2 regions of the Amedibacillus sp. YH-ame10 genome follow, and region 1 is predicted to be linked to the other one. Evidence: riboswitches for the same ligand, from Rfam matches in the RefSeq annotation. Region 1 holds a riboswitch; the other holds the start of a gene.

What was found. Region 1 has a riboswitch for thiamine pyrophosphate ahead of ACWG42_RS08130 (energy-coupled thiamine transporter ThiT). Riboswitches for the same ligand answer to the same signal wherever they lie in the genome.
Region 2: linked by a shared signal. The riboswitch ahead of ACWG42_RS11280 (thiaminase II/PqqC family protein) and the one ahead of ACWG42_RS08130 (energy-coupled thiamine transporter ThiT) in region 1 are both predicted to bind thiamine pyrophosphate.

Annotation. Positions count from the first base shown of each region.
Region 1 is NZ_JBSPFA010000015.1:70,024-77,815, forward strand. It holds gene rplW (50S ribosomal protein L23) at 40-336, opposite strand; gene rplD (50S ribosomal protein L4) at 336-965, opposite strand; gene rplC (50S ribosomal protein L3) at 969-1,655, opposite strand; gene rpsJ (30S ribosomal protein S10) at 1,669-1,980, opposite strand; gene ACWG42_RS08130 (energy-coupled thiamine transporter ThiT) at 2,227-2,802, opposite strand; TPP riboswitch at 2,846-2,944, opposite strand; gene tuf (elongation factor Tu) at 3,205-4,389, opposite strand; gene fusA (elongation factor G) at 4,459-6,537, opposite strand; gene rpsG (30S ribosomal protein S7) at 6,553-7,023, opposite strand; gene rpsL (30S ribosomal protein S12) at 7,049-7,468, opposite strand; gene brnQ (branched-chain amino acid transport system II carrier protein) at 7,646-7,792, opposite strand, start outside.
Region 2 is NZ_JBSPFA010000026.1:14,145-21,936, forward strand. It holds gene ACWG42_RS11265 (carboxypeptidase M32) at 1-652, opposite strand, end outside; gene ACWG42_RS11270 (tetratricopeptide repeat protein) at 787-1,710, shown strand; gene ACWG42_RS11275 (hypothetical protein) at 1,886-2,137, shown strand; TPP riboswitch at 2,295-2,398, shown strand; gene ACWG42_RS11280 (thiaminase II/PqqC family protein) at 2,447-3,109, shown strand; gene thiM (hydroxyethylthiazole kinase) at 3,118-3,942, shown strand; gene thiE (thiamine phosphate synthase) at 3,929-4,582, shown strand; gene ACWG42_RS11295 (HAD family hydrolase) at 4,576-5,220, shown strand; gene thiD (bifunctional hydroxymethylpyrimidine kinase/phosphomethylpyrimidine kinase) at 5,217-5,996, shown strand; gene ACWG42_RS11305 (gamma-glutamylcyclotransferase family protein) at 6,050-6,451, opposite strand; gene pcp (pyroglutamyl-peptidase I) at 6,451-7,092, opposite strand; gene ACWG42_RS11315 (DUF979 domain-containing protein) at 7,110-7,792, opposite strand, start outside.

The DNA.
Region 1 (7,792 bases):
GCAATATTTATTCAGGAAATAGCGTTCTTCTTCCTGATATTATTCAGCTTCTTCGCCGAATAAGTTGATGTCCTGACCAGCTTTGATTTTTACATAAGCTTTACGGACAGCTTTGGTTTTACCAACGTATTTACCCATTCTTTTTTCTTTGGATTTTACATTGACAACGTTAACTTTTTCAACGTCCACTCCGAAGACACTCTCTACGGCTTGTTTTACCAATGTTTTGTTGGCTCCCTTTTTTACTTCAAATGTAACTTTGTTGTCAGCATCCATGTATTTCATCGTTTTTTCAGTGATGATTGGACGAACGATAATGTCTTTATAGTTATTCATTATGCAAGTGCCTCCTCAACATCTTTCACAGCAGCTTCTGTGAAAACAATTTTGTTAGCATTTACGATATCGTAAACATTGATTCCATCAGCAGTTAACATCATCATAGATGGGATGTTACGCATACTTAGGAATGCATTTTCAAAGTTTTCTTCTTCACTTACTACGAATAATGTTTTCTTAGGTGCATTGATATCAGCAATAATCTGATTAAACGCTTTTGTTTTAGGCGCATCAAGATCAAACTTGTCAACAACACACATTGCGTTATCTAACACTTTTTCAGACAACACTGATTTAAGTGCAAGACGACGAACTTTTTTGTTTAATTTGTAGCTGTAGCTTCTTGGTGTTGGACCGAATACGATTCCTCCACCTCTCCACTGTGTTGCACGAATAGAACCTTGACGAGCACGTCCAGTTCCCTTCTGACGCCAAGGCTTACGTCCACCACCGCGTACTTCTGTACGGTTTTTAGTGTCGTGAGTTCCCTGACGCATACTTGCGCGTTGCATAACAATGGCATCAAAGATACATTGCTGATTTGGCTCGATGCCAAACACTGTATCTGCAAGAGTGATTTCTTTCAACTCTTTACCGCTCTGGCTAAGTACGACCATCTTAGGCATCTTTTATTCCTCCTCTTTCGCGTAATCTACCAATGTTACTGGAGTTTTGTCTCCCTTGGAACATTTAGCAGTTCTAACCATGACAAGACCACGTCTTGGTCCTGGCACGTTTCCTTTGATTAATAGGTAGTTGTTTTCAACATCTACTTTGATAACTGTTAAGTTTTGGTTAGTAGTTCTATAACCACCTTCTTGACCAGCCATCATTGTTCCCTTCAGAATCTTACCCTGACGAGATGTAATACCATTTGTTGCTAATGAACCGATGTGTCTGTGATGTCCAGAACCATGGCTCTTTGGACCAATCTTCGCATTGTTACGAACGATTGTACCATTGAATCCTCTACCTTTAGAAGTTCCGATAACATCTACCGTTTCTCCTGCAGCGAAGATATCAACTTTTACTTCTGCACCAAGATCTAAATCAGCGAAGTCAGCATCGCGAACTTCCTGTGCAAATCTTTTTGCAGTTGTATTTGCTTTTGCAGCATGTGCGATGTTTGCTTTTGTTGTACGTTTTTCTTTGATTTCTTCAAAGCCTAACTGTACCGCATTGTAACCATCGTTTTCTTCTGTTTTCTTTTGTAATACGATATTAGGGCAAGCTTCTACTACAGTTACAGGAATCAATGTTCCATCTTCTGTAAAGACTTGTGTCATCCCAAGTTTACGTCCTAAAATACCTTTCATGATGTCACCTCCATTACAGCTTAATTTCGATGTCAACACCACTTGGAAGTTCTAAACGACTCAATGAGTCGATTGTTTCCGCAGTAGGTCCAACAATCTCAATTAAACGTTTGTGAGTTCTGATCTCGAATTGCTCACGAGAATCTTTATATTTGTGTACCGCACGCAGGACTGTTACTACCTGCTTTTCAGTTGGAAGGGGTACTGGTCCAACAATTTTCTTAGCTCCATGAGACTGTGCTGCCTGAATGATCTTTTCTGCAGATGCATCCAGAATTCTGTGCTCATAAGCTTTTAAGCGAATTCTTACGCTATTTTTTGCCATGAATAATCTCCTTTCGTCTATATCGACTATAGACTCGCTCGATGCGAATTCCCCGAAGCACTGTCTCATGACAACGCCTTTCAGTGGGTCGGCAACCTCGCATGTCCTCGCGGTCGTGGGAATATTATATCAAGAAAACATAGGCAAATGCAAGCATTATTTTACTTTTTTTTATTTTATGTTTTTTCATCTAAATTTCTATTTTTTACAAAAGAAAAGAAGATGACTTAACACCTTCTAAACTAGTTATTCTTTGATTCCTACAAATTCATCTCTGCTAGATTTACGCAACGCTCTCAATAAGACAGGTACGATGATTATCGCAACGATCAAAGTCATGAGGTTATAGAATAGATTGTACGTCCATCCTGAATAAATCCAAGCCGCCATACTACCTGCAGCACTTCCCTCTGGAAACCAGAAATATACACCAGCTAATGTATGAGACATATATTTCAAGAACATTCCCAAGCATATCCCAATATAAATATTGCTGATGTTTAGTTTCCCAAGTTTGATGGCTGGAAAAATCGCCGCAATTCCAACAACTAAGACGGGAGCGATATAATCAAGCATCGTTTGCATCGGTGACACAATATAATTGCTCAAACCAAACACAACACCTACTATCCAACTTATCAAACCCGTTGCTGCACCATACTTCCATCCAAGATGGAAACTTGCTACAAAATAAGCAATCACTGGCAACTCCAACGTTCCTCCATTTGGCATCTGTGGCAAGAACTTCGTACAATAGTTCAAAACGATACCCAAGGCTGCATAAAATGCAACAAATACTAATTTTCTAGTCTTTTGATTCATAAAAAAACACCTCCGTGAGGCGTAAGCAAACAAATCTAAAATATATTAGATAGATCTGACTCCCTACGCTAGCATTAACTAGATCAGGTCATAAGGGATTCCAATAATGGATCTCAGCCTTGCGGCACCCCTGTCGATGACTTCCTTTATTATACGCATGTTCCCATGACAAAGCAAGTTTATTCATACATTTATTGGAATTCATATCTCTATCAAAACTGTAATTCATATTAGAGAATTTACATCAAACAAAGTATACCAAGTGTTAAGCAGCAAAATGATTCCAAATAGTATGGTGAGCGTGTTCTTCATCACCTTTTCGCCTTCATTCTGTCACACTTGCTCTTTCCTATGCATAACCAAAAAAAGAGCGCTACTTGAGCACTCTTTATTTATCAATAATTACTTAATGATTTCTGTAACGTTTCCAGAACCTACAGTACGTCCACCTTCACGGATAGAGAATTTAGTGTTGTTTTCGATTGCGATTGGAGCGATCAATTCAACAGTCATTTCTACGTTATCCCCAGGCATAACCATTTCAGTTCCTTCAGGTAATGTAATAACACCAGTTACGTCAGTTGTACGGAAGTAGAACTGAGGACGGTAGTTAGATACGAATGGAGTATGACGTCCACCTTCTTCTTTAGTTAATACATATACTTGAGCTTTGAAGTTTGTATGTGGTTTAACAGATCCTGGTTTTGCAAGAACCTGTCCACGTTGGATTTCTTCACGGTTAACACCACGAAGAAGTGCACCGATGTTGTCACCAGCCTGAGCTACGTCCAACTGTTTACGGAACATTTCTAATCCTGTTACTACAGTTTTGCTAGTATCGTGGATACCAACGATTTCAACTTCTTCACCTAATTTAACTTCACCACGTTCAACACGTCCAGTAGCAACTGTTCCACGTCCTGTGATAGTCATAACGTCTTCTACAGACATTAAGAAAGGTTTGTCAGTTTCACGAACTGGATCTGGTACATAAGCATCTACAGCATCCATTAACTCATGAATAGCTCCAACAAATTTGTCGTCACCTTCAAGAGCTTTTAAAGCAGAACCACGAATAACTGGAGTGTTGTCTCCGTCGAATCCGTACTCGCTTAATAATTCACGAACTTCCATTTCAACAAGGTCGATTAATTCTTCATCATCAACCATGTCGCATTTGTTCAAGAATACAACGATGTAAGGAACACCTACCTGACGAGCAAGTAAGATGTGCTCACGAGTCTGAGGCATAGGACCATCAGATGCAGCAACAACAAGGATAGCACCATCCATCTGTGCAGCACCAGTGATCATGTTCTTAACGTAGTCAGCATGTCCTGGGCAGTCAACGTGTGCATAGTGACGACCAGCAGTCTGGTACTCAACGTGTGCAGTGTTGATTGTAATTCCACGTTCTTTTTCTTCTGGAGCTCCGTCGATTGCGTCGTAAGCTTTTGCTTCAGCCATACCGTCTTTTGAAAGAACGTTAGTGATTGCAGCAGTTAATGTAGTTTTACCGTGGTCAACGTGTCCAATAGTTCCAATGTTCACATGGGTTTTGGAACGGTCAAATTTTTCTTTAGCCATTTTTAAATGTCCTCCTAAATTTATAGATTTCAAATATATTCTAATTCAAACGATTTATAAAAGCAACAATTAATTTTCAGAACTGTTGTTTTTAATGATTTTTTCAGCAATACTCTTAGGAACTTCACTATAGTGATCGAATTTCATGGAGTAATTTCCACGTCCTTGAGTAAAGCTACGTAAATCTGTAACATATCCAAACATTTCAGATAGTGGAATGTGAGCTTGAACGATAATTGCGTTTCCTCTCTCTTCCTGGTTAACGATAGCACCACGACGTGAGCTAACATCTCCCATAACAGATCCTAAATATTCATTTGGTGCTGTAACTTCAACCATCATAACTGGTTCCAAGATAACTGGGTTACATTTTTTAGCAGCAGCTTTTAAAGCCATAGAAGCAGCAATCTTATATGCCATTTCACTGGAATCGACATCATGGTAAGAACCATCGAATAATGTTGCTTTGATATCAATTACTTGATATCCAGCTAAGATACCATTTGCTAATGCATTTTCGACACCTTCTCCAGTAGGTTTAACGTATTCACGAGGAACACTTCCTCCAACTGTAGCATCCACGAATTCAAATCCTTTACCTTCTTCTTGAGGCTCAAATTTGATCCAAACATGTCCGTATTGTCCACGTCCACCGGATTGCTTAATGTATTTACCTTCACACTCAGCAGCAGTACGGATCGTTTCACGGTAAGCAACCATTGGTTGTCCAACATTTGCTTCTACCTTGAATTCACGTTTCAAACGGTCAACGATAATGTCAAGGTGAAGTTCACCAACACCAGCGATGATTGTTTGTCCTGTTTCTTGATCTGTATATGTTTTGAATGTAGGATCTTCTTCTGCAAGTTTTGCAAGAGCAAGACCCATTTTATCCTGGTCAGCTTTTGTCTTAGGTTCCAAAGACAATTCGATAACTGGCTCTGGGAATTCCATTGACTCAAGAATGATTGGCGCATTTTCTGCACATAATGTATCTCCAGTAGTAGTTACTTTCAATCCAACAGCAGCAGCGATATCACCAGCATAAACTTTGTCGATTTCTTTACGAGCGTTTGCATGCATCTGTACGATACGTCCAAAACGTTCTTTTTTACCCTTAGTAGAGTTTAATACATAACTTCCTGCATCCGCAGTACCTGAATACACACGGAAGAAAGATAATTTACCAACGAATGGGTCAGTTGCGATTTTGAATGCTAATGCAGAGAATGGTTCTTCATCACTTGAATGACGAACTTCTTGATCACCATTTTCTAATGTACCGTTAATTGCAGGTACATCAACTGGTGAAGGCAAGTAATCTACAACTGCGTCCAATACCATCTGAACACCTTTGTTCTTGTAAGCTGAACCACAAAGAACAGGGAAGAAGTCACCAGCACAAACAGCAATACGTAATACACGTTTGATGTCTTCAACGCTTGGTTCTTCACCTTCCAATACAGCCATCATGAAATCTTCATCATAGTCTGCAAGGTAATCGATAAGTTTTGCACGATATTCTTCACAAAGATCTTTTAAATCTTCAGGAACTTCACCTTCTTGCATGTCTGTTCCTAAATCGTTTGTGTAGATTTCTGATTTACGTTCAATGATATCTACGATACCAGTGAATGATGATTCAGCACCGATTGGTAACTGAATTGGGCAAGATTTAGCACCTAAACGATCAACGATTGTTTTGCATGACATTAAGAAGTCAGCACCAGTTGCGTCCATCTTGTTACAGAATACAATTCTTGGTACACCATAAGTTGTTGCTTGACGCCAAACAGTTTCTGTCTGAGGTTCAACACCAGCTTTTGCATCAAGTACTGTTACCGCACCATCTAATACACGTAGAGAACGTTCAACCTCAACAGTGAAGTCAACGTGACCCGGAGTATCGATGATATTGATACGGTGTTCTTTCCATGCTGCTGTTGTTGCAGCAGATGTAATGGTAATTCCACGTTCCTGTTCCTGTTCCATCCAGTCCATCGTAGAAGCTCCATCATGAGTTTCTCCAATTTTGTGGTTTACTCCAGTATAATACAGGATACGTTCAGTAGTTGTCGTTTTACCGGCATCGATATGAGCCATGATACCAATGTTACGTGTTTTTTCTAATGAATACTGACGTGCCATTATATGACTCCTTTCTTACCAGCGGTAGTGAGCAAATGCTTTATTAGCTTCTGCCATTTTGTGAGTATCCTCACGTTTTTTAACAGATGCACCGCTTCCATTTGCTGCATCCATAATTTCAGCAGCTAATCTTTGCTCCATAGTTTTTTCATTTCTTAAACGTGCGTAGTTTACAACCCAACGTAGACCTAATGTCAAACGTCTTTCAGCAGATACTTCTACTGGGACCTGGTAGTTTGCACCACCAACACGACGAACTTTAAGTTCTAACAATGGCATAACGTTTTCTAAAGCTTTTTCGAAAACTTCCATTGGTTTTTCATTTGTTTTTACTTCGATAATATCGAATGCGTTGTACAGGATCGTCTGTGCAACTCCTCTTTTTCCGTCAATCATGATTTTATTGATTAAACGAGTAACCAATTTGGAGTTGTAAATAGGATCTACTAATACGTCACGCTTTGCTATATGTCCTTTTCTAGGCATTTTAAATTCCTCCTTTCACAATTGACTATTTCTTTTCTTTAGGTTTTTTTGCTCCGTATAGAGAACGACTCTGATTACGGTTAGCAACACCAGCACAGTCCAATGTACCACGAATAATATGGTAACGAACCCCTGGTAAATCTTTAATACGTCCACCACGAATCATAACTACACTATGTTCCTGTAAGTTATGTCCAATCCCTGGAATATAAGCAGTAACTTCCATTCCATTACTTAAACGTACACGGGCATATTTACGTAGCGCAGAGTTTGGTTTCTTAGGTGTCATTGTTCCGACACGAGTACAAACACCACGTTTCTGAGGTGCACTTAAGTTTGTAGGACGTTTTTTGATGGAATTATATCCTCTATTCAGAGCAGGTGATTTTGATTGGTTCACGCTCTGTTCACGACCTTTACGAATTAATTGATTAATTGTTGGCATAATATCCTCCTTTCGTAACACACATTTCCGGGTGTGTCATTTTGAAGTGTAAATATAATTCCCATGACGGGAACTGATAAAAATCCACTTGCCTATCTATGATAAATCAAATGCCCTTCATTTGTCAATATATTTTTGAATAAATTGTATAAAAATTGGCTACAAAAAACAGAAGTGCTAATTCACCTCTGTTTTTATACTTTCTTCTTTATAAAATTGATTCCAAATTGGCAAGCACCCTAGCAGTGCACCTATACACCCTGGAAGTATCCATCCTATACTTAACTCATAGAATGGTAACGCATGAAACACTTCTCCAATGAC
Region 2 (7,792 bases), on a different contig from region 1:
GGTATTTCATTAGGATATCCATAAACTCTCTTTGTTCCTCTACTGGATACGATTGTAGTAAAATTCCTTGATCGATATGTTTTCCTTCTGCTAAAATTCGTTTGATAAATGGTAATAGTTCTTCTTTAATTTTATTAAAGAACAGATCATAAGTTTCAATATTTAAACCTATTTGATAACGATCCAAAAGATAATCATAATCACTACAAGTTTTATTTACATAGGTTAGTATTTCTTTTTGCTTCTCAATAATCTGGATTAAATATGGTTTAAAAATTTGATAATCATTTGCTTCTTTGGCTTTCTCCCATGCAGTTTGACTCTCTGCCTTTAGTTGAGTAAAAGAAACATAAACCTCTTTTGGAAGTACTCGAATATCTGATAGATTACGTAACATCAAATCTAATTCTTTCTGTAATTCTTTTGAATTATCTTTATTTTTTGCCATTTCCTCAATCAATGTCACATGTTCGGGAAAAGTTTCATGAGAAAATGATTCTCCTGATAAAATAGAAACCATGCGATTGCGATAAGATAAACCATCTTTTGGTGCAATGGTAGCAATGTCAAAATATAAAGTGTTTAACGCAAGGTTGTATGCGTTTGACTTTTCTTTGTATTCTTTAAATAATGATGTTTGATTTTTTTTCATAGAAACCACTCCTTGTCTATTATTGTATCACATTCATGAGGAAATATTCGAATAAATAAACCTGATAAATGTATGAAAGTACTATATATATAACGAACAATGAAGTATACTATAATTATAAGAGAGGTGATTCTATGAAAAGCAATGAAAAGATGATGAGGGAATTAGAAAAGTATATACAAGATCATTGTGAAGATGAAAGAGATTTAGAAAAAATCGGGCATGAATTTATGGAGCTTTATAACAATCATAAATTACCAGAAAGAAACCTTAGCAAAGAAGAGCAAGCACAAGAATTGGTATATGAGTTGGATGATTGTCAAAGTGAGAAAGAATACATAGCATTACTAGAAAAAATTTTAGAACTTGATCCTGAAAATCTTGATGCGTTATTTTTAAGTTTAGATGTTTGGGAAGATGATGCAGATGAGCGATATGAGAACCTAGTGAGACTAGGGGAAAAGAAAATGAAAGAAAAAGGATTTTGTGATGAAGATTCCATTGGACATTATTGGGGTATCATTGAAACGCGTCCTTTTATGCGAATCAAAAAAGCATATCTTGAATATCTAATGGAACATGGGAAGTTTATGCTTGCTTTAGAAGAGGCAAAAGATATGATGCGTTTATGTGAACATGATAATTTAGGAGTTCGCTATTCACTCATAACAATCTATGCACGTCTTCAACAATATGAAGAAGCTAAAAACTTTTTTGAACAATGGGATGAACCTTCTGCATTTATGTATATCCCAATGATTATCTTGAATTATCAAATGAATAAAAGAGAAGAAGCAATACAGTGTTATGAAGAATTTCAAAGCTATAACAAAAACTGTAAGAAAGTATTTAAGAAAAAGGGAATCAATATTGAGCAATTAGAAGCCAGTGTAGAAGCACAAATGTATGCACCATTTAGTGAAGAAGAGATTTATATTGCTTTAAGTCAAAACATTTGTCTACTAATGGAAAACATGGAAACAATCATGGATTTCTTTGTGGAACATCTCGTTAAGACAACAACTAGCAAAAAAAAGAAAAAAGAAATTTTACACTAAGTGAATTTTTTTCCACAACGCTATGATGCTCGTTATGAAAATTTTCTATAGGTTCAACGTGAGTAGACAAAAAAATATGGCACTGGAAAGCTATAGTATACTATATGATAAGATGTTAAATTTAATATTACTGCGGAATTTATGATACCCAAAAATATATAAAGGGGGTCACAAGATGACTTGGAATGATTATGAAGTCAAGCAAAGGCATGGAAATTTAACTGTTGGTCTGCTTGATGGAATATATGTGCTTGAAAGAAAAGTACAGAGTGGGATGGCTAGTGATTTTTATAAACTCGATAAAAATGAATATGAAACGTTCTATGAATGGTGTAGCGATGAACAGAAGATTTTGGAGATACGTTTACGAAAAGTATGGACGCGAGGGTTTTTTAGAACTTCTGAATTCAGATTGATGAATGAATAAAAACATATTCTGAGCAAGTGATTTAATGTCATTTAATGAGTAAAAAATATAAGTGTTTAGATAGTTCTATAAAAAATCGTGTCTCAAAAAAATGATTCGTAATGATATAGATGACAATTTATAAATTGACGTAGTGTAAGAATCATGCTACTATTTTAAAGTACATAAAGGGAGCTTGTAAACAGGCTGAGAGGAAGTTGAGAACTTCGACCGTACCTGATTTGGATAATGCCAACGTAGGGAACATAACCGTAACATATAAGGGATATGCTCATTGGCATATCCCTTTGTTTATGGGGAGGAGAAAATATGACATTTATAGAAGAAACCATACAAAAAAGTTGGGATATTTGGAGTCAATATGTGGATCATCCATTCCTAAAAGATATACGAAACCATACCATGAAACAAGAAATGTTTATACAGTACTTGATTGAAGATACAAAATATCTGAAAGAGTATGCACGTTGTTTTGGAATGGGGATATTTAAGAGTGAAACCATGGATGAAATTTGCCTTTTTTATGAGATGTTAAAGTTTGTAGAATCTAATGAAAGTGCTGCACGTATTCGTATGTTAAAAGCATTGGGGTATGATGTTAAGCAACTAGAAGTAGAACCAAAACAAGAAACTTGTAGAAATTATACAAATTTCTTACACGAAGTTGCGAAAAATGAAGGGAATATCGAGATTTTATATGCGACTCTTCCTTGTATGCTTTCATATGCGTACATTGGAAAATGCTTGTTAGAAGAGAATGTGGATTTGATTCAAGAAAGTGTATATGGTGATTGGATACAGGAGTATTGTTGTACGGAATATTTGGAAAAGTGTAAAACATGGATGAACTTTGCGAATGAAGCGAGCCAGTATTTAAAAGAGAATGAAAAAGAGCACCTTCAAGAATTGTTTCGTGAAGCGAGTATACATGAACTGAAGTTTTGGAATATGAGTTATCAAACGAAAGGATAGGTAAGTATATGTTTGAAAGAGAAATGGAAAATGTAGTAACAAAAGCACCACTTGTACACTGTATCACCAATTATGTAACGGTGAATGATTGTGCAAATGCAGTATTGGCGGTACATGGAAGTCCGATTATGGCGGATGATGAAGCAGAGGTTGAAGAGATTACATCCATCTGTAATGCCCTTGTGATAAACATTGGTACATTAAATAAACGTACGATTGCTTCTATGATTAAAGCGGGTAAGAAAGCTAATGAAGTAGGGCATCCAGTCATCTTAGATCCAGTAGGTGCAGGAGCGAGTACCCTACGTACACAAACAACATTTGATTTACTAAAAGAAGTAAAGTTTAGCATTATACGAGGAAATATTTCAGAGATTAAAACAGTATATGCCGGAAGTGGATCTACGAAAGGTGTAGATGCAGATGTGAGTGATGTAGTCACAAAAGAGAATTTGGAGGAAACAATTGTATTCGCAAAAGAGTTGAGTAAGAAGACAGGTGCAGTAATTGCGATTACTGGGGCTATCGATATCATTTGTAATACAGATAAGGCATATGTAATTTTTAATGGACATAAAGAAATGTCACGCATTACAGGGACTGGATGTATGTTATCCGCAATCCTTGGAGCCTATGCGGGTGCAAATCCTGAAAACTTACTAGATGCATGCGCATGTGGAGTTGCTCACATGGGATTTAGTGGAGAGCTTGCTCAAGAGCGTGTTTTACAAGAGAAAAAGGGAAGTGGTTCCTTACATATCTATATCATCGATGCGCTTAGTAATATGACACCTTCTCTATTGAATGGAGGTCTTAAAATTGAAGTTCGATAGAAAGAAACTAAAGAAACATTTAGAGCTTTATTTAGTAAGTGATCGTTTTTGGTTAGCGGGAAGAGAACTACAAAGTGATATTGAAAAAGCGATTGAGGGTGGTGTCAGTTTTGTTCAAATACGAGAAAAAGAGCTACCTTTAGAAGAATTCATAGAAGAAGCTAAGAAAATAAAGGAACTATGTGAACGACATGAAATTCCTTTCGTTGTAAACGATAGTGTTGAAGTTGCTAAGGCAGTGGATGCAGATGGTATACATGTTGGACAAAGTGATATGCCAGCCATAGAAGTACGTAAGATTCTAGGAGAAGACAAAATTGTTGGTGTATCTGCACAGAGTGTTGAAGATGCTTTGCGCGCACAAGAAGAAGGTGCAGATTATCTTGGAGTAGGTGCAATGTTTTCTACAAAGACAAAGAAAGATGCGGATGATGTAAGCTTTGCTACCTTAAAAGCAATCGTAGAGGCAGTGCATATTCCAGTAATAGCAATTGGTGGAATCGATGAACATAATCTTTTAGAGCTAAAGGGAAGTGGCATTGATGGAGTAGCTATTGTATCCGCTATTATGGCGAAAGAGAATATATTTGAAGCTAGCAAGATTTTAAAAAAGAAAACGCAGGAACTAGTAAAATGTTAAAAGCTGTTGTTTTCGATATGGATGGGACACTATTAGATTCTATGCATGTATGGGATCATGTAGGAGAAGATTATTTAGCAACTTTACAAATACATGCAGAAGAGGGATTACAAGAAATTATAACACCGATGTCACTTTCTCAATCTGCGATGTATCTAAAACAAACTTATCAATTAGAAGATACTATAGAAGAAATACAACAGGGAATTGAAGCACAAGTCATGAAACATTATAAAGAAGATATTCCCTTAAAGAATGGCGTAAAGGAATGTATAGAACGCTGTGTAAAAGAAAATTTACGTGTATGTGTTTTAACTGCAAGTAGCTTAGAAATGGCACAAAGCGCATTTCGTCGATGTGGTATTTTACATCATTTCGAATTCATTATGACTTGCGAAGAAGCTGATTGTCCAAAAACGGATGTACGTATTTATCAAAAAACTATAGAGAAATTAGGCATAAAAAAAGAAGAGTGTGTATTTATTGATGATGCATTATATGCCATTGAATGTATGAGAACAAATGGGTATCAAGTAGTGGCGGTATATGATGAAGCGAATGATAAAGATTGGAATCAGATATGTGAAATCAGTAATCAAGCAGTATCTGCATTAACTGATTGGAAAGGATTGGTATGAGAAAAGTATTAACGATAGCTGGAACAGACCCAACAGGGGGTGCAGGAGCACAAGCAGACCTTAAAACATTCATGGCACATAAAGTATATGGAATGAGCATTATCACTGCTCTTGTAGCTCAGAATACACTAGGTGTACGTGATATTATGAATGTAACACCAAAGTTTTTAGAAGAACAATTCGACTGTGTATTTGAAGATATCGAACCAGATGCGATAAAAATTGGAATGGTGTCAGAACCAGAACTTATTCATAAAATTGTAGAGAAATTACAACAATACAACGCACAAAACATTGTAGTTGATCCTGTAATGGTATCAACAAGTGGATCTAGGCTATTAGCTGATCGTGCATTGACGGCTTTAAAGGAAGAACTTCTTCCCTTAGCAGTGATCATTACTCCTAATATTCCAGAAGCAGAAGTACTCAGTGATCTTTCAATTCACTCAAAAGATGATATGATTTCAGCGGCGAAAGTGATTGCGACCTTCTTTGATGGTTATATCTTAATCAAAGGCGGACATTTTGAAGATCGCGCAGATGACCTTTTATATCATAATGGAAATGCTTTCTGGTTACCGAGTGAACGAATTGATAATCCTAACTCTCATGGAACTGGTTGTACCTTATCTAGTGCCATTGCCTCTAATTTAGCATTAGGTTACAACGTACATAAAAGCGTTGCCTTAGCCAAAGGATTTATTGGTGGTGCACTACGTGATGGTTTAGATTTAGGTAAAGGAAGTGGACCTTTAAACCATTGTTGGAATATGTAAAAAAACCTTGTGATGAACTCCCATAAATTGGGTAGTCTACACAAGGTTTTTTTCTATTGATTCATATAAGCAACATAATCGTTCTCAGTAATAACTTGATTTAATCGTTCCATATTTTCCTTCTTTGTTAGGTTAAAGAAATATACGGGTAATAGTACAGTGGTTCCATCTTGCATATATATCGTAGTGAAGATACGATTATAGTCATTATTTGGATCACCTGGTACATATTCTTCTAAGGCATCAATTTCTTTTAGTAGTTCATCATCAATCTCATAAATTTCACCAAGAATATTTTCCTTTCCTTCAAGTATAGCAGGATAGGATACTCCTTTTAAAGAATATAAGCTTCCTTTCACATACCCATACCCTAGAAATATACTATTCCCTTTCAGGTATTTATCATAATTGTACATTCCTTCACGTAAAGAACCATATACAAAAATCTTCTGCATTAACAAATCGTTCCTTCTGCTTTCTTAATATCTTGATCATTTTGTACCATAGCTTTGATCGCAGCACATAATCCAGTTACGATATCTTGTAATGACATACATGCTTGGTTTGGTTTATCAATGACTTGGGAAGGTAAGTAGGGAATATGTATGAATCCACTCTTTGCGCCTTTGCCTTGTTTCTCTAATAGATAACGCACACCATAAGTGACATGATTACATACAAAGGTTCCAGCAGAGTTTGAAATGGATGCAGGAACTCCACTCTTACGAATATGTTCTACCATTGCCTTTATTGGTAAATTAACGAAATAAGCATCTGGTCCATCTGCATAAATTGGTTCATCAATTGGCTGATTTCCTTCATTGTCCTTGATACGGCAATCATCTATATTGATACCAACTCGTTCTACAGTAATATCACTACGTCCCCCTGCTTGTCCAATGGACAATACCATATCAGGTTGGTAAGTGTCAATTGCTTCTTTGATAACTGCTAAAGATTTATGAACAACAGTAGGTATTTCTAGTTTGATTATTTCAGCGCCTAAAATTGTATCTGGTAGACGTTTCACACTTTCAATCGCAGGGTTGATGGATTCGCCACCAAATGGATCAAATCCTGTAACTAATATTTTCATCATGTATAACCTTCTTTCTAAAATGCAAGTACAAGCATCAATACGATATGAATAACGATTAACGTTAATGCCATAGGTGCTTGTGCTTTTACAACCGTCCATTTATCTTTGGTTTCCAATACGGCTGTAGGGACTATATTGAAATTAGCGGCCATTGGTGTCATTAGTGTACCACAATATCCAGCAGTCATTCCCAACGCTCCAACAACGCTAGGATTTCCACCTTGTGCAATCACAAATGGAATACCAATACCAACCGTTATGACAGAGAATGCAGCAAATGCATTTCCCATAATCATTGTAAAGATTACCATACCTAGACAATAAATGACAACACCAAATAAAATATTTCCTTCTGGTAAAAGACCAGAAATAACTCCAGATATTACATCACCAACTCCAGCTTTTGTAAATACTTGACCCAAAGCACCTAACAACTGTGGTAATAAAGATGCACTACCGACCTGCATCAATAACCTTGCGGTATCTGTACGTGTTTCTGTAAACTTAGGTCTACATAATAACATGGCAAAGAATAAGGCAAGAATACATCCTGCGCCTACCATCACTGCACCAGGCAACGGAAGTCCATCAATTTTGACACGAGATAAAATAAGCGCAACCATTGCGACAAGAATCGCTGGAAGAAAAATAAGGTTCTTAATTTCTTCACTTGACGCTTTTCTTTTTTCTATATCAG